Regions from separate parts of the Arthrobacter sp. GW822-FHT05G07 genome, predicted to be linked through region 2. Evidence: riboswitches for the same ligand, from Rfam matches in the RefSeq annotation. Region 2 holds a riboswitch; each other region holds the start of a gene.
The links. A riboswitch is a leader RNA that binds a small molecule or an ion and turns the genes downstream of it on or off. The one in region 2 is predicted to bind cyclic di-AMP.
Positions count from the first base shown of each region.

Region 1: linked by a shared signal. The riboswitch ahead of AC1RJY_RS20815 (hypothetical protein) and the one ahead of AC1RJY_RS13900 (aggregation-promoting factor C-terminal-like domain-containing protein) in region 2 are both predicted to bind cyclic di-AMP.
Region 3: linked by a shared signal. The riboswitch ahead of AC1RJY_RS02330 (NlpC/P60 family protein) and the one ahead of AC1RJY_RS13900 (aggregation-promoting factor C-terminal-like domain-containing protein) in region 2 are both predicted to bind cyclic di-AMP.

Region 1 is NZ_JBXALT010000013.1:126,673-133,549, forward strand. Features, by position in the region: gene ald (alanine dehydrogenase) at 1-313, opposite strand, end outside; gene AC1RJY_RS20810 (PucR family transcriptional regulator) at 522-1,736, shown strand; gene AC1RJY_RS20815 (hypothetical protein) at 1,869-3,221, opposite strand; cyclic di-AMP (ydaO/yuaA leader) riboswitch at 3,224-3,369, opposite strand; gene AC1RJY_RS20820 (hypothetical protein) at 3,499-3,732, opposite strand; gene AC1RJY_RS20825 (ATP-dependent DNA ligase) at 3,778-4,842, shown strand; gene AC1RJY_RS20830 (DUF6480 family protein) at 4,846-5,109, opposite strand; gene AC1RJY_RS20835 (alpha/beta fold hydrolase) at 5,222-6,013, opposite strand; gene AC1RJY_RS20840 (maleylpyruvate isomerase family mycothiol-dependent enzyme) at 6,028-6,693, opposite strand; gene AC1RJY_RS20845 (helix-turn-helix domain-containing protein) at 6,712-6,877, opposite strand, start outside.
Region 2 is NZ_JBXALT010000007.1:222,674-229,550, reverse strand. Features, by position in the region: gene AC1RJY_RS13915 (winged helix-turn-helix domain-containing protein) at 1-656, opposite strand, end outside; gene AC1RJY_RS13910 (response regulator transcription factor) at 1,331-2,071, shown strand; gene AC1RJY_RS13905 (sensor histidine kinase) at 2,093-3,589, shown strand; cyclic di-AMP (ydaO/yuaA leader) riboswitch at 3,723-3,881, shown strand; gene AC1RJY_RS13900 (aggregation-promoting factor C-terminal-like domain-containing protein) at 3,885-4,748, shown strand; gene AC1RJY_RS13895 (dolichyl-phosphate beta-glucosyltransferase) at 4,980-6,071, shown strand; gene AC1RJY_RS13890 (pyridoxal phosphate-dependent decarboxylase family protein) at 6,075-6,877, opposite strand, start outside.
Region 3 is NZ_JBXALT010000001.1:526,296-533,172, forward strand. Features, by position in the region: gene AC1RJY_RS02310 (FdhF/YdeP family oxidoreductase) at 1-478, opposite strand, end outside; gene AC1RJY_RS02315 (molybdopterin molybdotransferase MoeA) at 530-1,888, opposite strand; gene AC1RJY_RS02320 (NTP transferase domain-containing protein) at 1,885-2,799, opposite strand; gene AC1RJY_RS02325 (HNH endonuclease) at 2,843-3,343, opposite strand; gene AC1RJY_RS02330 (NlpC/P60 family protein) at 3,561-4,340, opposite strand; cyclic di-AMP (ydaO/yuaA leader) riboswitch at 4,679-4,839, opposite strand; gene AC1RJY_RS02335 (M23 family metallopeptidase) at 4,986-5,822, opposite strand; cyclic di-AMP (ydaO/yuaA leader) riboswitch at 5,827-6,067, opposite strand; gene AC1RJY_RS02340 (iron-dependent transcriptional repressor DtxR) at 6,250-6,877, opposite strand, start outside.

The sequences.
Region 1 (6,877 bases), on a different contig from region 2:
CGGTGAGTTCGGGTTCTGCGGCGAGGTGGAGGTAGGTGAAGAGGATGAGGCCCTTGCGGAAACGGTGGTACTCGGCCGCGATGGGTTCCTTGACCTTCATGACCATGTCCGCGCGGGCCCACACGTCATCTGCTTCGTTGACGATTTCGGCGCCGGCGATCGAGTATTCCTCGTCGGTGATGCCCGAGCCGAGGCCTGCGCCGCGTTCAACCAGAACGGTGTGTCCGTGGGTGCGGAATTCGTGGACGCCAGCGGCCGTGATGGCTACGCGGAACTCGTTGTTCTTGATTTCTTTGGGGACGCCGATGATCATCTGTGGGCTCCATCGTTAGCGGCCTCTTCGGCCGAAAATGTGTTGCGGGCTGTGATTCCAGAATAAATCCGGCTGTGAGGCAGGCGACATGGACTCCGAGCAGCCAGCACGCCGGAACCCCGCAAAATCAAGGTTCTGCAGCGATGATGCTCGACATTTGTCGAGGACTGAAGCGTCAAGTGTCGCCTGCTGTTGGTACGCTTTCGGGATGCAGCAGGACGTGGAACAGATCGTTGAGCGCGTGGCGTTGAAGCTTGGCCGAGGACTGTCCCTGGAGGACCTCGACGGCGTTCTCCTGGCCTACAGCTCCAACCAATCCCACGCCGACCGCGTCCGGGTGAACTTCCTCCTGAGCAAGCGGGTCCCCAGCGACGTCAGCGCCTGGCAGCTCGCTCACGGCATTGCCACGGCGGTGCGACCCGTCGTGGTTCCCGCCAATGATGAACTCGGCATGTTGGGCCGCGTGTGCGTGCCGCTTTTGGTCCGCGGTTTCCGCGTGGGGTACTTGTGGGTACAGCTGGACCTTGAAGAACAGAGTGCGACGGCGATACTCGCTGAGTTGCCCGGCGTGCGTGACGAGCTGGACCTGTTGGCGGGCTTGCTCCTTGATTCCAATACGGCTGAATCGGAGTTCCGGCGAAGGCGTGAACAGGAGTTTCTCTCAGCTTGCGGCGGCGAATCGAACGCTGTGGCCGCCGTCGCGGGTTGGAAGGAAATCCAGGGCCGCGGTCCGTGGCAGCTGGTGACCATCCTCGACCCTGATGGCGCGAGGTCCGACGTCGATCCCATTGCCGCTACCCTGACGCACCGTTCCGCGGCTTTGCAGTCCACTATCGGCGTCAACGCTGCCCTGTTCAGCGCCGGAACGGAGACGCATTCGGTGGTGTTGTTCCGCGAGTCGGGCGGCCGGGCGGACCACGCCCAAGTACTGGTGCACTATCAGCTGGAGCTTGCAAAACGCGCGGGCCGCAAGGTGGACAGGGTGATCCTGGGCATCAGCGAACCCTTCCAAGTCATCCGGCAGCTCTCGGGCGCGTACCGTCAATCAAAGGTTGCTGCGCAGGCGGCTGCAGTGGACCAGCCCTTGGGAGAGTTGGTGGACAGCCGGACTGTTGGTGTCTATCAACTTTTCGACCGCTTGGTGGCGCCCGGCGGCTGGGATGACACAGGATCGGTGCATTTTCAGACGCTTGAGGACCACGACAAGAACGGCGAACTCCTGCCCGTCCTGGAATTGCTGTACGACAATGACGGCTCAGTTCAGGACGTCGCTGCCAAACTTCATCTCCACAGGAGCAGCATCTACAACAGGCTCGGCCGGATCCGCCAACTCATCGGTGCTGATCCGTTGAGTGGCGCGATCCGGCTCGAGTTGCATGCGGCCCTGAAGGCGCGGCGCTGGGCGGGGCGGCCGCGCATCTGAAGGGTCCTTACGAGCGCCGCAGACGCTGGCAGCTCCAGCGCCCCATCCGGCGGCGGAACGTGGCAGTCCGGCTGCTGCTGCAGTGCCGGCTATGCCATCCCACATGAGTGGAGGTGCGGGGCAGCCGGGTGCTCACTTGAGGGCCGTCCGGGCTGCATCCAGGATGTCCTGAAGAGCCGACTCGCTGGGCTGCGGTGTGGTTGCGGCCTGCGGCTTGCCCGGCCGTGGCTTGGACGTCGGCGTAGCAGTTTCTGTTGGTGTGGGTGTCGGAGTGGGCGTGGGTGTCACCGTGGGCGTCGGCGTGGTTGTCGGCGTCGGGGACGGCGGCGTGGTGATCGTGTCCGACGGCACCTCGCTCGGCGCAGGAGCCGGCTGCGTGGGGACCGGGCTGGCAGCGCCAGGCGCGGCCGGGACAGAGGACGGTATGGCTGAAGGAACCCATACCGGGTCCGCGAGGGATACCTTGGGGGTCGCAGTCGACGACGGCGACACGGCCTGAGGTGCTTCCGCCACCGTTGCCGGCTGGCCGGCCTCCGAAGTCTCCGTTGCTGTTGACGAAGCTGACGGCGATGACGCCGTGGAGTAGGACGCCCTGGGCGCGGGCGACGCCGAAGCCGAGGTGCGGCCATCGCTGCCACTGGCTTCCTGGACCGGGGTCTCCTGGCCGAAGAAAGGAAGCTCAAGGGCCTGCCCCAACGTTCCGGCCGTCAACACGAGGCCAAGGGCACCGGCAACCACGGCCATGCGCTGGCTCATGTGTTTGACCGACGCGGCTTTTCGCAGCGCGGCATGAGGTTCGCGGCCAAATGAAGACCCCGCCCCGAAGTTGGACCTGGTTGCTGTGCGCGCGGCAGGCTGTCGAACGTCCTTGCGGCTGGCCAAGGACGCCGAGGCCGTTGCGGCTGCAGCAACCTGCGCCGGGGACTTGCCGCGCGGCGACTCCGCGCGGGCGGCCACCACAGGAATAGCTGCGGTTGCGGGTTCCGAGGTCTCAGGCTGCACCACTGGAATAGCTGCGGTTGCGGGTTCCGAGGTCTCGTCTTCCTGGGAGCCCTGTGTCGTGGCGGCTGGCGGCACGATGGGAATGGCCGCGGTGGGAGGTCCCGGTGTGGTGGACGCCGGCGCTGCAGCCTGAGCGGCCTCAACGGCGGGAATCGCCGCAGTTGCCGGTTCCGCCTGCTCGGTCGCGGACTTTTCGGGGGCCGATAGTTCGGGCGCGATCACAGCCTGGGCTGCCCTCTGCCGCTCGGCCGCACGAACCTCCGCACGAGTGGCGGGCATCGCAACCGTGGGCATGGCCGCAGTGGCGGGTTCCGGCGTCGTGCCTGTGTTCGTTGTGCCTGTCTTAACGGCGTTTTCGGGCGTCGCGGCGTTCGCCTGCGCGCTGGTGAGGAATCCGCTGGGTTGGGCCCGACGGCGTCCGGTTGGCTTGGTGCGCTCGCCTTGAGTCTGGGCGCGGCGCGGCTGATCCATGGTTGGGGACATGGTGGTTGCCTCTCAACGCCTTCGAGGTTAGCTGTCGGGTTCGGACGAGGCCGTCCGGCCGCCTAAGCGGCTTCACCCCAAGGACTTGAAGTAAGTCCGGGAACTTTTGGGTCCCCCGTCTCTGCCGCGGGTCTGGCGGATCCCGGATTGCGGCAGAGCTCGGCGTCAATCCGGAAGCGGCCCAGCGGAGATACGGGTCGCCCTACGACGGTACATGAGCCGGAAAGTAAAGTCACATTAATGTAACGGGCGGTAGGTCTGAGCAAGCGAGGGGGTTCTATGACTTAGGCTTCGGGGCTGGCGCCGGGGCAGGTAGCTCATGCTGGATCTTCTGGATCTGCACAGCTTGATGAGTTTCCGGCCGGAAGATCTCGTCCACGACTCCAAGCATTCCGCCGGTGGCTCCACGCCGGACTTTGCCCTGGCTGCTCCGGCGCGATGACCAGTACCAAACGCCGGCCAGCAGGGCCGGGAATCCGAGCACTGCCGCCAACACGAGCGAGATATCCATGGCCTAACACTAGCTTCGGCGTGCACCGGCAGGTAGACATTGTCTATGGACCTGCCTGTGATGCCACCCGTCTCGCCCATGCTCGCCAAATCCGTTCCGACAATCCCCGATGTTGGGCACTACGAGCCCAAATGGGACGGGTTCCGGACCATCGTCTTCAAGGATGGCGACGAGATCGTCCTGGGCAGCCGCAACGAGAAGCCGATGACCCGCTACTTCCCCGAGGTGGTGGAGGCGCTCAGGAAGAACCTGCCGGACAAATGCGTGATCGACGGCGAGATCGTCCTGATCGAGGGCAAGAGGCTCGAATTCGAGGTACTCCAGCAAAGGATCCACCCCGCCGACAGCCGCGTCCGGATGCTCGCCGAGAAGACCCCGGCGTCCATGATTGCGTTCGACATCCTCGCGCTGGGCGACGAGAACCTCATGGACAAGCCGTTCTCCGAGCGCCGCGCCATCTTGGAGCGTACGCTCGCCAAGGCCGATCCGCCTGTCTATGTGACCCCCGCAGTGACGGATCTCGAGCGGGCGCAGGAATGGTTCGTGCAGTTGGAAGGCGCGGGACTGGATGGGGTGCTGTCCAAGCCGTTGGACGGGGCCTACCAACCCAACAAGCGCGTGATGTTCAAAACCAAACACGAGCGCACGGCAGACTGTGTGGTGGCGGGATTCCGTTGGCACAAGACCGCGAAAGTTGTTGGCTCGATGTTGCTCGGCCTGCACGATGACACTGGCCGGCTGCATCATGTGGGAGTGGTGGCATCGTTTCCTATGGCCCGCAGGGAGGCTTTGGTGGCAGAACTGGAGCCGTACCAGGTTGAACTCAGCGAGCACCCATGGGGTGAGTGGGCCAATCAGGATGAAACTGCCGGGGGTTCACGCATGCCCGGCGCCCAAAGCCGGTGGAGCGGGGGGAAGGACTTCTCCTTCGTGCCCCTGCGCCCCGAACTTGTGATCGAAGTAAAGTACGACTACATGGAAGGCGACAGGTTCCGGCACACCACGCAGTTCCGTAGGTGGCGGCCGGACAGGACCCCCGAGAGCTGCACGTACTCGCAACTGGAAGAGCCTGCCGACTACGATCTCGGGGAAATCCTGAGGCTGCCCTAGCCCCTACTCTTCGTGGCCTTGGTCGCTGCTCATGCTGCCCTCGGCCGGTGGGGTTTCGCCCGGAGGCACGCCGCCGCCCGGCTCCAAGCCTGTGACATTTCCGTCGAGGGGATCAGGGTTGGCGGAAGCGGCGGGGTCATCGTCTTCGTCCTGGCGCATGTCCGGATCGTCGTGGATGCTGTCGGCATCGGAGGTGGTGTCGTAAGGCCCGGTTGCGCCGGTTGCGCCGAAGCCCTGGGTTTCTTCATTCGAGTTTTTGTCGGTCACGATCAGCCCTTTCGTAAGCAAACTTACTATTGTGCTTGCTTCGTCAGCCTAGCCGGGACGTGCTGACCCAACAAGGGGCGCCCAAGCCATGGGGCGGCGTCGTACTTTACCTTCAGCGGTGGGGAGTCGTGGCGGTGACGAAGCTCCGGATGGCATCCGCCACAGCCTTGGGACGCATGTGCTGAGCCACGTGCCCGACGCCCGGGATCTCCACCAGTCGCCCCTGGGCCACGGCCCGCGAAAGCCGGAGCGACCATTCGGGGCCCGCCACATGGTCCCGGCTCCCGCGCAGAACCAGCACCGGAACCTGGACTCCGGCGAGGCGTTTCTCCGTGGGGTATTTCATCATGACCGGCAGTTCCGTGAGGTACCAGCGAGGGCCGCAGCGGAGGTAATCGGACATGACGATCAAGTTGGACGTGGGGGTCTCGCGGAGTATTCCGTCCAGTGTCAGGGCCAGCGACTGCCGCCACACATTCTTGTGCCGCGAATCCACCACCGGCCCCATCAGTACCAACTGCCTGAGCTGCTCGGGGGCGTGCAAGGCCGCTTCGATGGCAAACTGCACGCCCATGGAGTGACCCACCAACACGTAGGAGTCGATACCGCGGGACTTCAGGGCCTCGGCAATGAACGCGCCGTATTCCTCCACTGAAAGCTGGCGCCCAGGCTTGGGAGTCCCGGCGAAACCGGGAAGGTCCAGTGAATACGTGGGCGCGCTCGCCGCGAGGACAGCATGCAGCCGTGCCAGATATCGATGCGACACCCCGATGCCGTGGATCAGGATATATGCGGGCTCGGACATGGGCCCGGCGTCCGGTTCCGGCGCAGGCGTGCCCTCGGTCCAAAGAATCCGACCGGTCAGGCCCAAGACTTCGACGTCGGCAGAGAGTAGCGCGGTCATCTTTGCTCCTGCTTTCACTGAATTCCCAATTGTTGCAGGAAAACCGGTGCGCCCGGGCCACTCAATTCGTCGTCCCTCACGGGCCGTCCCGACACGGCAAGAAGCAGCGCGATCGCCGGCCCTTCAACTGCGGGACCATCCCCGTGGTCAAACGCGGTGTCGGTGGCAATCAAGCGCCAGCCCTGCGCGATCTCCTTGCCGCCGCCCATTTTGGTTGTAGTCCTGAGTTGGTACTTGAGGGCGGTGGCAACGTGGACAGGAGGGTAATCGCGGCGGATTCCGAGGGGGCGCCGGATATCCTCTCCGTGGACGAACGCCTCAACCAGCCGGGTAGCCAAGCTTGCCGGCGGACCCGAGGTCCGCGAAAGCACCGCGCGCAGCCCGTTCAACGTCTGCGCAGGCTCTGGTGTCTTTTCGCGCTCCACACCTACGGCGTTATCACGGTCAAAATCCATTCGGGAGGCAACCAGCCGGCGGATGAAGCTCAACCTCGTCGTCTTGGCGCTGTCGATTACGTGAGCCAGGACGTCGTGCACGTTCCAACCGGCACACAGCGACGGCGTCTGCCATTGAGCTGCCGGAAGCGGCTCCAGATCCTGCAACAGGGCGCGGCGTTCATGGTGCACCACGGGCCAAACGGTCGAAGAGGAGCTTGTTGCCATACCGCTATTGAACAGCATGCTGGTGATGTGGGGTGGCTAGCTGTGGGAATCGGTGGATTCGTCAGCTCCTGCGCTCGCCTCGGCCTGCTGCCTCTTCTTCTGCGTTTCCAGCCAGGCGATGATGGCGGCCTGCCGGATCCGACGATGCGTTCCCCGGTACTCCACCGGTATTTCGCCGCGATCGGTCATGTTGCGCAGATAG
Region 2 (6,877 bases):
GTGCCGTTCTCGACGAGGTAGTTGAGGAGTTCGAATTCCTTGAACGTCAGGTTCAGGGATTCGCCGTCGAGGTGCACTTCGCGGCGTGCGAGGTCGATCAGCACGCCCGACGGACGGGATTCCTGCTGCGGCGCCGGACGTGCGGCCTCGGTGCGCTGGCGTGCGGCAACGGTGGGGTCACCGAAGGTGGAACGCACGACGTCGAGTGCCGAGCCGGGTGCCCCGGCGGGGGCAACTGCGACGGCGGCGTAGCTCTCCGCGCCGGTCACGAGGGACTGAGCGTATGCCCGGATTTCCTGGGCGAGCTTGGCGATGGACGTTCCTGCAGCGGCTGCGGTTTCTTCGTCAATGCCCATGTAGAGGACAAACCCGCGGGCTACGTTGTCGTTGGCAACGGGGCGGAGCTTGTCCGACTGGGCAATCACAGGGGTGGGCGCCGTCATGGGCGCCGGCTCTGCTGTGGGGACTGCGCGCAACTGGCCGTAGGAGTTGGGGTTGTAGCCCTGCGGCACGTATCCGGGAGCCTGCTGCCCGGCTCCTTGTGGAGCGGGAGAGTAGCCGGGACGGTTTCCGAAGCCGGGGCGAAGCCCTGCGTTTGACGCGGCCTTGTTGGCGTTACGGACGGAGATGTGGACGTATCCAGATGCAACTGACATGGAGTGCTTACCTCAAAAGTGAATAGCCGTCATCGCGGCTTCGAATGCTGGTTGTCCCCGCAATGAGTTTGGGGAGGGGCGCCCAACGCTGGGCAAGGGGGCGAATGCCTGAAACTTCTTGGGGTGGAAAGTTAGGCTTGCATTCGACAACAGCGGTCATCATGGCCAGCGGGTGTGCTGGGCCAGGTTGCTGCGGCTGCAGGTGCTGTTGAGTTCTTGTTCACATTGGAAGTGTGCAACGTAACAATGGCAACACGCAAGTAACAAAGCGCGGAAACGTCCACATTTTGAGACGTAGAGGTCTATTGTGTTGCAAATCACAATTCCGCAGGCGTCATAAATGAACGCCATTTCATTCGGGTGAAGTAGGGATTATTGCCCCTCTGCTGAATTTTCTTCGACTCTTCTGGCATTTTGAGCACCTCTGTTGCAGTGAACCCCCCTCAAGCGGAATCTCACGATCTGAAACACTTGTTGTCCAATCGCAGGCTGCTTTTCTCGCCGATTTTCTGCCCGAAATCTGCTACAAGCTGTAGAAAACAGAGGGAATCGGGAGATAAAGTTCCGCCGCCGACTTACGTGGCCCTGCACTCCCACCTCGCTAGGGTGGAGTTCACAGCGTCCTCACAGGACGGGCATAGCGCTGGCTTACCGGCAGAACGGAGAGTTGTCTCATGGCCTCCTCGCACTCCATGACCAACAACCTTCCCCAGCTGTCCCACCCGGACGGCTCACCGATCCGCGCCCTGGTGGTGGACGACGAACCCAGCCTTGCCGAGCTCATGAGCATGGGCCTGCGCATGGCGGGGTGGTCCGTGGCGGTAGCCGGCGACGGTCCGGGGGCAGTAAAGCTGGCCAAGGACTTCAGGCCGGACGTGCTGGTCCTCGACGTCATGCTCCCCGGCTTCGACGGCGTGGAGGTCCTCAACCGCATCCGCACCTTCGCGCCGGAAGTTCCGGCCCTGTTCCTTACCGCCAAGGACGCCGTGCAGGACCGCATTGTCGGTTTGGCTGCCGGCGGGGACGATTACGTCACCAAGCCCTTCAGCATGGAGGAAGTGCTCCTGCGCCTTCACCGCCTGGTCCAACGTTCCGGGGTGGCCGCCATGGACACTGCCGAGCTGGTGGTGGGTGACCTCACCCTCAACGTAGACACCCGGGAAGTAACCCGCGGCGGCGAGGACATCTCCCTCACCGCCACCCAGTTCGAGCTCCTGCGATACCTCATGGAAAACCCCAAACGAGTGGTCAGCAAGGCCCAGATCCTGGACCGCGTGTGGGACTACGACTTCGGCGGCCAGGCCAACATCGTGGAGCTCTACATTTCCTACCTTCGCAAGAAGATCGAAGCGAACCACCCGCCCATGATCCACACCATCCGCGGTGCCGGATACGTCATCAAGCCCGCGGACTAGGCGTTGAGCACACTTTCAGGAGTGGCCAGAAGGTCAGGTGCGGCCTTAGAGACACAGCGCAGCTGGCTCAACCCCTCCACGTGGCACCTGCGCACCAGATTGGTCCTGGTGGCCATGGCCTTGCTGGTCGCCATTTGCTCTGCCGTGGGAGTGGTCAGCTACGCGTCCATGGACATGGTCTTCAACAAGCAGCTCGACAGGCAGCTGGAACAGGCGTCCAGCCGCGCGAATGACTTCGGCAGGCCGCCGTCGAACTTTCCGTCACCCTCCGGAAGGCCTGATCCGCTGGAGGCGCGCGGCCAAGCGGCTGGCACGCTCAACGCAAGGATCGACGGCTCAACCGTGCGTAGCTCCGGTTTGATCGATGCCCAAGGTAACCGCGTCTCGCTTTCGGCCGACGACGAGCAGGTGCTGCTCTCGCTCCCCAGGGACAACGGGCCAGTGGACCGTTCCCTGTCCAACGGCGACTACCGTCTGGTAGCGGTCGAAACCGCGTACGGCGACGTGATTGTGACGGGCCTGCCGCTGGCGGACAAACAGAGTGCGGAGGCCTCGCTCGTGTGGACCATGGTGCTGGTTTCGCTGGGCGGCCTGGTGGTGATCGGCCTGGCCGGCACCGTGATCATCCGCCGCACCATGCGTCCGCTGGAGCAGCTCTCCGAAGTGGCCACGAAGGTTTCGCGGCTGCCTCTCGACGCCGGTGAGGTGGCACTTGCGGTGCGCGTACCGCCGTCGGCTTCTCATCCCGGGACGGAAGTGGGCAGTGTCGGCTATGCCTTGAACCAAATGCTGAACAACGTCTCCAGCGCTTTGGAAGCCCGCCAGGAAAGCGAAACGAAGGTGCGTCAGTTCGTGGCCGATGCCTCGCACGAGCTGCGGACTCCCCTGACCGCCATCCGGGGCTATACCGAGCTGCTGAGGATGACCGAGAACTTCACCGAAGACGGCCGGAAGTCGCTGGCTCGCGTCCAAAGCCAGTCCGAACGCATGACCACGTTGGTGGAGGACCTGCTGCTGTTGGCGCGGTTGGACGAGGGCCAACCCGTGAAAGTTGAGGATGTGGACCTCACTCAGTTGGTGATCGAGACGGTCAGCGACGAGAAAGTCATGGCACCCGATCACATCTGGCAGCTCCAGCTCCCGGACGAGCCCATCACGGTCCGCGGCGACGCCACGCAACTGCATCAGGTGCTGGCGAACCTGCTGTCCAACGCCCGCAAACACACCGACCCCGGCACCACTGTGGTCACCGGCGTCATGCTCTCCGCCGATGGCAGCGCCGTGGTCAGCGTGACGGACAACGGCCCCGGCATTCCGGAAGATTTCCAGGGCCGGATTTTCTCGCGATTTGCCCGCGCCGACGCCGCACGATCGGGCTCTGAAGGCACCTCCGGACTCGGCCTGTCCATTGTGGAATCCATTGTTTCAGCTCACGGCGGTAGCGTGGAAGTGACCTCACGGCCGGGGCGCACGGAGTTCGCCCTTCGACTTCCCACGGTGAGCACCGTAGGCCTGTAACGAATCGGGCAAGGCGACTCACCGGCGTCGTGATCTCTGTTACCTAAATGTGACTTCTGCGGAAACCTCCTGTACCGTCGAAAGGGTGGGTCGCCCCTAGCAGGCCCACATCCGGGATGCGCCGAGCTCTGCCACTTCCCGGAGTCCGTTCTTTCTCCGAGGCAGAGACGGGGGACCCAGAGTCTCCGGGCCAGGCTTTTTGCCGGCCCTTGGGGTGAAGCCGCAGCGTGATGCGCGGCCGGATGACCTCATCCGAACCCGACAGCTAACTCCGCAGGCGCTGAGAGGTAATCACATGTCTGAATTTAACGATCAGACGCGCCCTTCCGCGCGTCGCCGCGACGAGAACAACGCACCGCTCACCAAGTCGCAGTCCGTCCTCAAGAACGCAGCCCGCCAGGGTAAGTCCGGCCACCGCATGTCCGTCGTAGCCGGTGTCGTGGCAGCTGCACTGGGCGTTGCATCGCTCGGAACCGCCGCCAACGCCGCACTGACCCTCCCCGAGGCAAGCCGCGTAGCCGGAACCCAAGCGAGCGCCCAGGTCAACTCCAACAAGTCGGCTGAGATCTCCGCTTCCCTGAATGCTGCCGCCGAAAAGGGCGCAACTGACAGGGCCGCTGCTGACGCTGCTGCCAAGGCAGCCGCTGAGAAGGCCGCTGCCGAGAAGGCTGCCGCAGACCAGGCCGCCGCCGCACAGGCTGCTGCTGAGAAGGCTGCCGCCGATCAGGCCGCCGCACAGGTTGCTGCTGAGAAGGCTGCTGCTGACGCTGCCGCCAAGCAAGCAGCCGACGCCGCTGCTGCCGCCGCCGCCGCGGAAGCCGCAGCAGCTGCTGCAGCACCCAAGGCTGTTGACGACCCCGCTGCTGCCAAGGCCTATGCACTCAGCATCCTGGGCAACTACGGCTGGGGCGCCGGTGAAATGGCTGCCCTGAACACGCTGTGGGAGAAGGAATCCAACTGGAAGACCACGGCGATGAACGCTTCCAGCGGTGCCTATGGCATTGTCCAGTCCCTGCCGGCCTCCAAGATGGCCACTGCCGGCGCTGACTGGGAAACCAACTACCAGACCCAGATCAAGTGGGGCCTGAACTACATCAAGGAGCGTTACGGATCCCCGTCCGCCGCTCTGGGCTTCCACTTGGCCAACAACTGGTACTAAGCCGAGCCGCTTTATCGCCGCGCCCGTTGCCGCCGTTTGCACCAGTACCAACTGGAGCGAATGGCGGGAGCGGGCGCGGCTTTTGCCGTTTCACAGCTGTGGCGCATGGTTCACAGCTCCAGCACGTGGTTCACAGCTCCAGCACGTGGTTCACAGCTCCAGCACGTGGTTCACAGTGAGGTCACAGCTACCGCCTAAAGCGTTCATAATCGGCGGTCCCATGCTGGATACATGACGCTCACAGATCCCACCACCAGCGCTTTGGCACGAAGGACTCATTCGGCTCGCTTGCGTGGCGCGGCGTTGCCCACTGGTCACCCGGCTCTCCTCCAAGGCCAGACGGGTCCGAGCCCCCAGCCCCGACGTCTCCCCGTTGACACCAGTGTTGTGGTTCCCGTCCTGGACCTCACCGTCCCTGTCTACAACGAGGAAGCGCGCCTGGAACACAACCTCCGCCAGCTGCACGGGCATCTGACGAGGTCCTTTCCGCACACGTTCCGGATCACCGTGGCGGACAACGCCAGCACAGACAGCACGCTGAGGATTGCCGAGCGTCTTGCCCGTGAACTCCCTGAACTGACGGTGGTGCGGTTCCAAGAGAGGGGACGCGGGAACGCTCTCCGCCAGGTCTGGCAGTCGTCGCCGTCACCTGTGCTTGCCTACACGGAAGCGGATCTGTCCACGGACCTCTCCGCGCTGGCGCCCCTTGTGGCACCGCTGATCTCCGGCCACTCGGACCTCGCCATCGGCACGCGTTTGGCGCCGGGTTCCCGTGTCACCCGCAGTCCGCATCGTGAGTTCATTTCGCGCAGCTACACCTCGCTCCTGCGGACGGTCTTGGGGGCTCGTTTCTCCGACGCCCAGTGCGGCTTCAAGGCCGTCCGCGCCGACGTAGCGCACCGCCTCCTCCCCCACACCACGGACGACTCGTGGTTCTTCGATACCGAACTTCTGGTGATCGCTGAACGCTGTGGTCTGCGCGTCCATGAAGTACCCGTCGACTGGACCGACGACGCTGACTCCCGTGTCGACGTCGTACGAACCGCCCTGGCCGACCTGCGCGGTATGGCGCGTCTGAACCGAAACCTGCGCCGCATTCCGGTCCACGAGCTTCGGCGTGAACTGGGAGTGAAAGCGATGTTGAGGGGCAGTCTGTCCCGGCGCGTGTTCCGGGCCTTGACGTGGACCTTGGCCTACGCTGTGGTTTTCCTTCTGGTCCGCAACGTCATGGACCCTTGGATGGCGAGCGTCGTGGCGTTGCTGCTCACCACTTGGGTAACGCGCCCGTTCCGGCGTTACGTGGTGCGGGGAAGCAACTTCTGAGCGCTACGCCTCCGGTTCGGCCTCCACCGCACGCCGGACCGCTGCGATGGACGCTGCAACATCCCCCGCGTCCGTGGACCAGTTGCTGACCGAGATCCGCAGGATCTCCCGGCCGCGCCAGGCCGAGCCCGACATCCACACCGCGCCCTCGGCCATGAGCCGTTGCGTGACGCGGTGCGTGCGGTCGTCGCTGCCGAAGCTCACCGAGACCTGCGTAAAGACGACATCATTGAGGACCTCGACGCCCGGGATTGCCGCGAGGCCCTCAGCCAACGCACGGGCGTTCGCCGCAAGCCGTTCAACCATGGCGATCACTCCATGGCGGCCCAACTGCCTGAGGGCGGCCCACACGGGAATGCCGCGGGCGCGGCGCGACAACTCGGGAACCTTCTCGAAAGGGTCCCCTGGTCCGGCGTCCGTTGCGATGAAGTAGCTCGTGTGGATGCTGAACGCCCGGCGAAGTGCTTCCGGGCTCGCAACGATCGCCAAGCCGCAGTCGTAGGGAACATTGAGTGTTTTGTGTGCATCGGTAGCCCAGGAGTCGGCGCCCTCAACACCAGCCAGCCGTTCCCGCAACGTTGGGCTGACGGCCGCCCACAAACCAAAAGCACCATCCACGTGCACCCATGCCCCGCGTTCATGGGCAACGGCTACAGCTTCCCCCATGGGGTCAAAGGCGCCGGAGTGCAGGTTACCCGCTTGCAGGCAGACCAACGATGGCCCGGGTTGCTCATCCATGGCAGCCGCCAGTGCCTCGGGCAGAATGCGACCCTGCTCATCAGCGTCCACTGGAACGCACGCCCCCA
Region 3 (6,877 bases), on a different contig from region 2:
ACTTGTCAGGCGTTGTAGCGTTGATGTGTTCGCCAATCAAGGCAAAAGCTTCAGTCCAACTGATCGGCGAGTAGTGGGTGTCGCCCGGCCTGATGACCACGGGTTCGGACAGTCTTCCCTGGCTTCCCAGCCAGTACTCCGTCTTGTCCTCGAGGTCCGACAGGGAGTGCTTCGCCCAGAATTCGGCACCGACGGTCCGGGTGGTGCTTTCCTCTGCGATCGCCTTGGCACCGTTCTCGCAAAACTCCGCGGGACTGCGCCTGCCGGTGATCGATTCCGGCCAAGCGCACCCGGGGCAGTCAAAGCCATCATGCTGGTTGACCCTGAGCATGGAGCGGACCGTACGGGATACACCGGCCTGGGCGTATCCGCGTTCAAGGGCAACAGTGACGGCTTTGAGGCCTGCCGCGGCTTGTTTGGGCGGGTGGATTTGCAGGTCATCTTCGTTGATGTCCTGTTCGGGAGCATGCCTGTTCATGAGTCCATCATTGCACTTTGTCATCAGGCGCAAGGCCGCCCGAGGCACGCCTCAGGCGTCCAGTGCGCTCCAGTCCACAGGGCCGGAAGGTGCCTTCCGCTGTTGCCGGGGCGCGGCTTTTCGGGTCTTGTCCTCCGGCGCCTTCGGCACCGGCAGCGCTTTACCCCAAGGCAACGCGAAAGCGGGCACCATCTCGCCCAGCTGGACGCCATGGGGCGGCACCACCATCACCCCGTCCGCACCTGCAAGGCCACGCATCATTCCAGGACCCGTGTGCTGCGCAGGCGACGCCAACCCGTACACCAGTTTGAACGGCATCAGGCGCGTCTGCCCGGGGTTTGCGTCAATGGTGGTTCCACAGGGAACCTCGCCTACGTCTTCCAATCGACCGTGTCCCAAGGCAGCCAACAGGGGTGCGCCAACAGTAAACAAGGCCATCATCGCGGCCAACGGATTTCCAGGCAGTCCCAACACAAACCGGCCGTCGGGCAGTTCCGCCAACACTGCGGGATGTCCCGGGCGCATGGCGATGCCGTCGATCAGCAAGCTGCCACCTAGCTCGGCAACAGCCTTGCGGAGGTGGTCCGTTCCCGAGCGTCCCGTCCCGCCCGTAGTAATGACGACGTCGGCTGGCGGCTCCGCTTCACCATAGGGTTGCTCCGGTGTCAGCTCATCAAGAGGTGGCTCGGTGTCCTGGAGCGCGTCGATCCACTCCTGGTAGCTGTCGCCCACCCTGAGCTGTTCCCCTGCGATGCCGCCCAAGAGTTCCACCACCGCACCCAGTTGCGGGCCGAAGGTGTCCCGGACCTGACCGGGCAAGGGAACCCCCTGGGCCACGACTTCCGAACCCGTCAGAAGGAACCGGACCAGCGGCTTGCCCAGAACGTCCAGCTGGTCCAGGCCCGCAAGCGCTGCGAGGGCAATGTGTGCCGGATTTAGAACAGTGCCGGCTTTGAGCAGGACGTCACCCTCAGCGGCCTCTTCCGCAGCCTTGCGGATGTGTTGGCCATTGCGAGGCTCCCCAGGTTTGGCGGTGCCGCCCAGGGCGAGAACCGGCAGGCCGTCGTCGTCAGTTGTGAGCACACCGCTCTCGCTCCGCAGGACTGCCTTGGCGCCGGGCGGTATCAGCCCGCCCGTAACAATGGGACTGGCCTGGTGCGGCGCCAGCCTCTGCCCGGGCTCACTGAGGATCCACGGACCGCTGCCGTTGACAGCCCATCCATCCATGGCTGATGAAGCATAGTGCGGCATATCCTGCACGGCCAGGGCGTCCGAGGCCAAGGTGCGGCCGAGGGCAGAGCCGAGCGGCACCGGCCCCGGCGGGATCGGGGCAGCAACATCGAACGCGCGCTGCCGGGCCTCATGCCATGTGTGTGCCGCGTGATGGCCCTCGTTGGGGGCCCCTGTCATTCCGGGCCGGTCCCGGACTCCGAGTACTCCTTGGCCACTTTGCGGGCCAGCTCCAGGGCGGCATTCATGGACGCATCATCGCTGGCCTGGCCGATGCCGCGGGCCATGCCTGCCGCATATCCGGCAATGAACGTGGTCAGGGGTGCGGCGGGGCGTACCACCGAATGCGCTGCTACTCCGGCGACAGCGAGGACCTCGTTGACGTCCACTTCCACGCCCTCAAGCTCGAAAGCCTGCAGCAGTGTGCGGCACCACTCCTCGAGCGTCTCTTCCTGGCTCTTCACGTCCGCCTCCAACTCGTAGTCAATGCCCAAGGCCGCGGCGTCCTCCCAAGTATCCACGTCATCCGTGGACCCCGCGGGAACGTCAACGTCCAGCACGTTCAGCCTAGCAAGCAGCCGGAACACTGAAGAGTTCGTTAACCCGGAACCTTCGGACGCTACGGCCACTTCCCGTTCCAAGGCGGCTGTACTGTAAGCCCCCAGGAGTGGTTGCTTGCGCCCGTCAGGAGAAACAGCCATGGCTCCTTCCACGCCGGGAACGGACGCTAGGGCGGCCCACAGAAGGTCAACACCGCGGGAAGCATGCGGCATATCGCAGGCCAGCACCAGCGTCCACGGCGTGTCCGATCCACTCTTCCTCAGCGCAGCCATGCCGGCCGCAATGGCCGCGGCAGGCCCGGCGAACGCCGGCTCCTCCCGCGCCCGCAGGACATCATCCGGCAAGCGTCGGCCGTCCCTTGACTCGTCGCCGGGAGCATCCGGCCCCACCACAACCACCGCCGAAGCACCCCGGGCGGCCTGCAGGGCATGCGAAAGGAGGGTGTCGCCGTCGTACTTCAACGATGGCTTGGGCACCCCACCGAGGCGGGTGGCCCTGCCACCCGCCAAAATCACGGCATTGAACTCCATCCGCCCAGATTACCCGGGACGGCCGGAGGCCAGCAGAAATCGATCAGGCAGCGGATTCCGGCAACAGGAACGGGTCCCAGTCCGGCGCAGGTTTCTCGAGTTCTTTGATCTGCCACATGGTTCCCTGGGGCACACCGGGTTTGAAACGGAGCTTCCAGCCCATCTCAGCCAGCGTGTGGTCACTCTTGGCGTTGTTGCATTTCAAGCACGCCGCAACCAGGTTTTCCCAGGAATCCGCGCCGCCCCTGGATTTGGGGTGGACGTGGTCTATGGTGTGGGCTGTTTTCCCGCAGTAGGCGCAGCGATGGCCGTCGCGGCGAAGTACCCCGCGGCGACTCACGGCGGTGATCCTGTTGTACCGGGGACGGATGTAGCGGTTGAGAAGGATCACGGAAGGTCTTCCGAGAATCTCCTGTGGCCCGACGACAGGCTCGTCGCCTTCGGCCACTACGCTAGCTTTCCCAGTCAGCACAAGGACCAGCGCCCGGCGGAATGTTATTACCGCCAGCGGTTCATATCCAGCATTCAGAACGAGTGTGCGCATGCACGTACCTCTTCACGGCCGCACCCGTCAGGGGCACGAGGGCCGGCTGCCCTCTGCTTGTACGGGCTGTGGATCGACACCATAAGGGTAAGCACTTATATGCCGTATCAACGAATTTTTCTGTGATTTCGTGTGCGGTGTCGGCAAGAGTTCATGCGCGGTTAAAGCAGAACACCCCGCCGGCCGAAGCCTGCGGGGTGTTCCTAAGCTCTGAGAATTAGCCGTTGACGCGGATGAAAACCGGGCCCGAGCCCACGTTGGCGCTGAACAGTGCCGTGGTGGATCCGTTCCATCCACCGTGGACTGCCTGGCCGTTGCCGACGTAGACAGCGATGTGGGCCTGTCCAGCCAAACCACCGTTGGCGTAGTAGGCGAGGTCACCGGGCTGGGCTTCTGCTGCACTGACGGTGCGGCCCAGGGAAAGATAGCCGGCGGGCCAGTCGTGGAAGTTGATGCCCACGGCCGCCAGGGAGTTGGTCACCAGCATGGTGCAGTCCTGGGTCACGCCGATCTGGGCGTAAGCAGCCGCAGCGATGGCTGCCCCGAGACCGCTGGAAGCCGCCGGAGCGGGGGTCGGGCTGCTGACGGCAACGGTCGCGGTGGCTGCCGGAGCGGCCGCCGGGGTTGCTTGTTTGGGCTCAACCTTGGCTTCAACCTTGGCCTGAGCTTCTTCGATCACAACGGGGGCCGGGGCTTCCTCCGTGGTGACAACGGGGCGCTCGTAGGAGATGGCCACCGTGGAGTCCGCGGCGATGGTGGCCTGGACTACGGACTGCACGTCCAGAGTGGACGTTGACGTCGATTCACGATCCACGTTGGTCTCGGCAGCGTTGGCGGCGATCCCACTGGTCAGGACCAGGCCTGAAGCTGCAGCGATAACTGCTGCCTGGCGGCCAACGCCACCGGCGTTGGTGGTGACGGCCTTGGCGATGACGGAAAGCGAGCTGGTCTTGGGGGCCTCAGCACGGTGCCGCGCAACCTTGTTTGCACTGGTCATGATTTTCTCTTTTCGTATCCGAGTGCAGTTGGGGTGCACACGGGTAGTGGGTTGGCCAACATGGGGGCATGCTGGACGACCCCGAACCGGATTATTTCTAGCGGAGGGTGAAGCGTGAGGATGAGGTCCCGGTGGACGCTACGGAGTGCAGCAGCGTTGACGCAGGGGATGCTGATTCGGGCCTGCTGAGAGCGGAGGCCGGGGCTGCTGCCGGTACGGGCGCCAGATGGCGCGAGGTACCTGCCGTGAATGATGCAGCCTTGCAAAGGGTGTTCGACGGGTTCGCGCGAACCGTTGGGGCGCTAAGCCGCGCAGGGGTAGTGCATGATGACACGTAGGTAGCCTCTCCCAGTGCCTGCGAGGTGAGCTGTCGGATTCGGATGGGAGTCATCCGGCCACGCTGCTTCCACGGAAGCTTTGCGACTTAACCCCTAGGCCTTCTTTCGAAGACCGGAAGTGGTTCCCCCGCCCCTGCCAGACGATTTTGCGAACGGACCTTGAGCGGTGGCAGAGCTAGGCAATCCACTCAAGTGCATCGGCCCCCTAAAAAGCCGATGCGCTCTGTACGCTACAACAGTTGGACCTGAATGTCACATTCAGGTCACGGCGCGTCTCCCTAATGCGAGAGGCGACCATCGACTGGGATTAGAGCCAGCCCATGGGGTCTACGACTTCACCGTTGACCTGGACCTCGAAGTGGAGGTGGCAACCGGTGGAAGCGCCCGTGGTGCCACTCAGGGCCACGGTGTCGCCGCGGTTCACGGTCTGTCCTACCTGGACGGTGAAGGACGACAGGTGGTTGTACGTGGTTTCGAGGCCATTGCCGTGGTCGACCACCACGCGGTTGCCTCCGCCGTACTCGTGCCATCCGGCGAAAGTGACCTTGCCGGTAGCTGCGGCGTGCACAGCCGTGCCGCACTGGGCTACGAAGTCCTGACCGCGGTGGAAGTCACCGGCACCACCCGTGAGCGGGCTGATGCGGTAACCGAAGGGGGATGCCGTGGTGAGCGTGTCAAGGGGGCTGGCCATGGTGCCAACGGATGAGGCGCGCTGGATGCTTCCAGCAGACTGGGCGCTGAGCAGCTGCTTCAGCTTTCCATCGGGGTCCGCGGCAGTAGCGACTGCGGCGCGGCTGAAGTCGATCTTGGCCGACGCGGCAGCGGAAACCTCGGGCTGGCTGCCGGCGGGGGCGGCGACGGCGAGGGCCGATTCGGTCTGTCCTGATTCCGACGTGGCCATGACGGGGCTTGTAGCCGGCAGGCCGACAGTCAGGGCAAGCCCGGTGGCGGCAAGCGCAACTCCGGCCTTCTGCCCGACGCCGCTGGCAGCGGCGAAGTCGGCAACCTGGCGCAGCGGGCTCTTACGGCGGCGCACCTGACGCTCGGTGTCGCGGGGCCGGATCTCCGTTACGACGGTGGCTGGCCGCAGCTCAGCAGCGGGGCCGGACGCGCGGCGGCGACCCCTGACGTTCTGCGATGTCAAACTCTGTTCCTCTCTCAAAAGCCTGCGAAGTTAGCTGTCGGATTCGGGTCAGAGAGTACAAAGACCCGGTCCGCACGAGGCGCTCACGGCACACAGGTATCCCAAGAGGGACTTGCATACGTGGGCACTTCTGCTGCGGACTTCACCCCAAGGCTGCTTCTTTAGACAGCCGCTTGTGGTTCCCCCGCCTCTGCCAGTGGTGGTGACACACCTGATCCGCTGGCAGAGCTCGGCTCCGGATCAGGTAACGCTTTGGTATCAGCGCTAGTAGATAACTATAGGGGATGAAGGCCTGCGGTAATAAATTCGTTATCAACAGGAGGCCGCTGAGAGAAGGAGGCTTTTATCATCTTTTTCGGAAAACCGCAGGTCACACGCGCGCCGAAGCGGGCAAAGTGAGGTTTGACACGGTGCTTTGGGGCTTCGCTCAGCTGAGTGAGACGAAGACGTGCGCGGCAACTTCCGGAGGCAGCTCCAACGCGCCCTCAATACCGGGGACCCGTACTGAGATGTACTCGCCGACGCGCTCCAGCGAGACACTTGCGCCCGGACGGATTCCGCCTTCGTCCAACTGGGTCAGGAGCTCGGGCTCCACCTGGATGGGCTCCGCGAGGCGGCTGACCACCACACGGGAATCCGCGGCATAGCCGTCCATGGCCTGCAGAAGGTTGACATCGAGCCGTGGGAACGGCTGGCTGGCAAGGCCACCAAGCGCTTCGAGTCCGGGGATGGGATTGCCATAGGGAGACTCCGTGGGGTGCTCCAGGAGCTCGTAGAGCCGACGCTCCACCCGCTCGCTCATGACGTGCTCCCAGCGACAGGCCTCATCATGCACGTAGGCCCAGTCCAGACCGATCACATCGGCCAGGAGGCGCTCCGCGAGGCGGTGCTTGCGCATGACCTCGGTGGCGCGCTTCCGCCCCACTTCAGTCAGTTCCAGGTGGCGGTCGTTGGACACAATCACCAGGCCATCGCGCTCCATGCGTCCAATGGTCTGGGAAACAGTGGGTCCGGAGTGGCGCAGTCGTTCGGCAATGCGCGCCCGGAGGGCCACA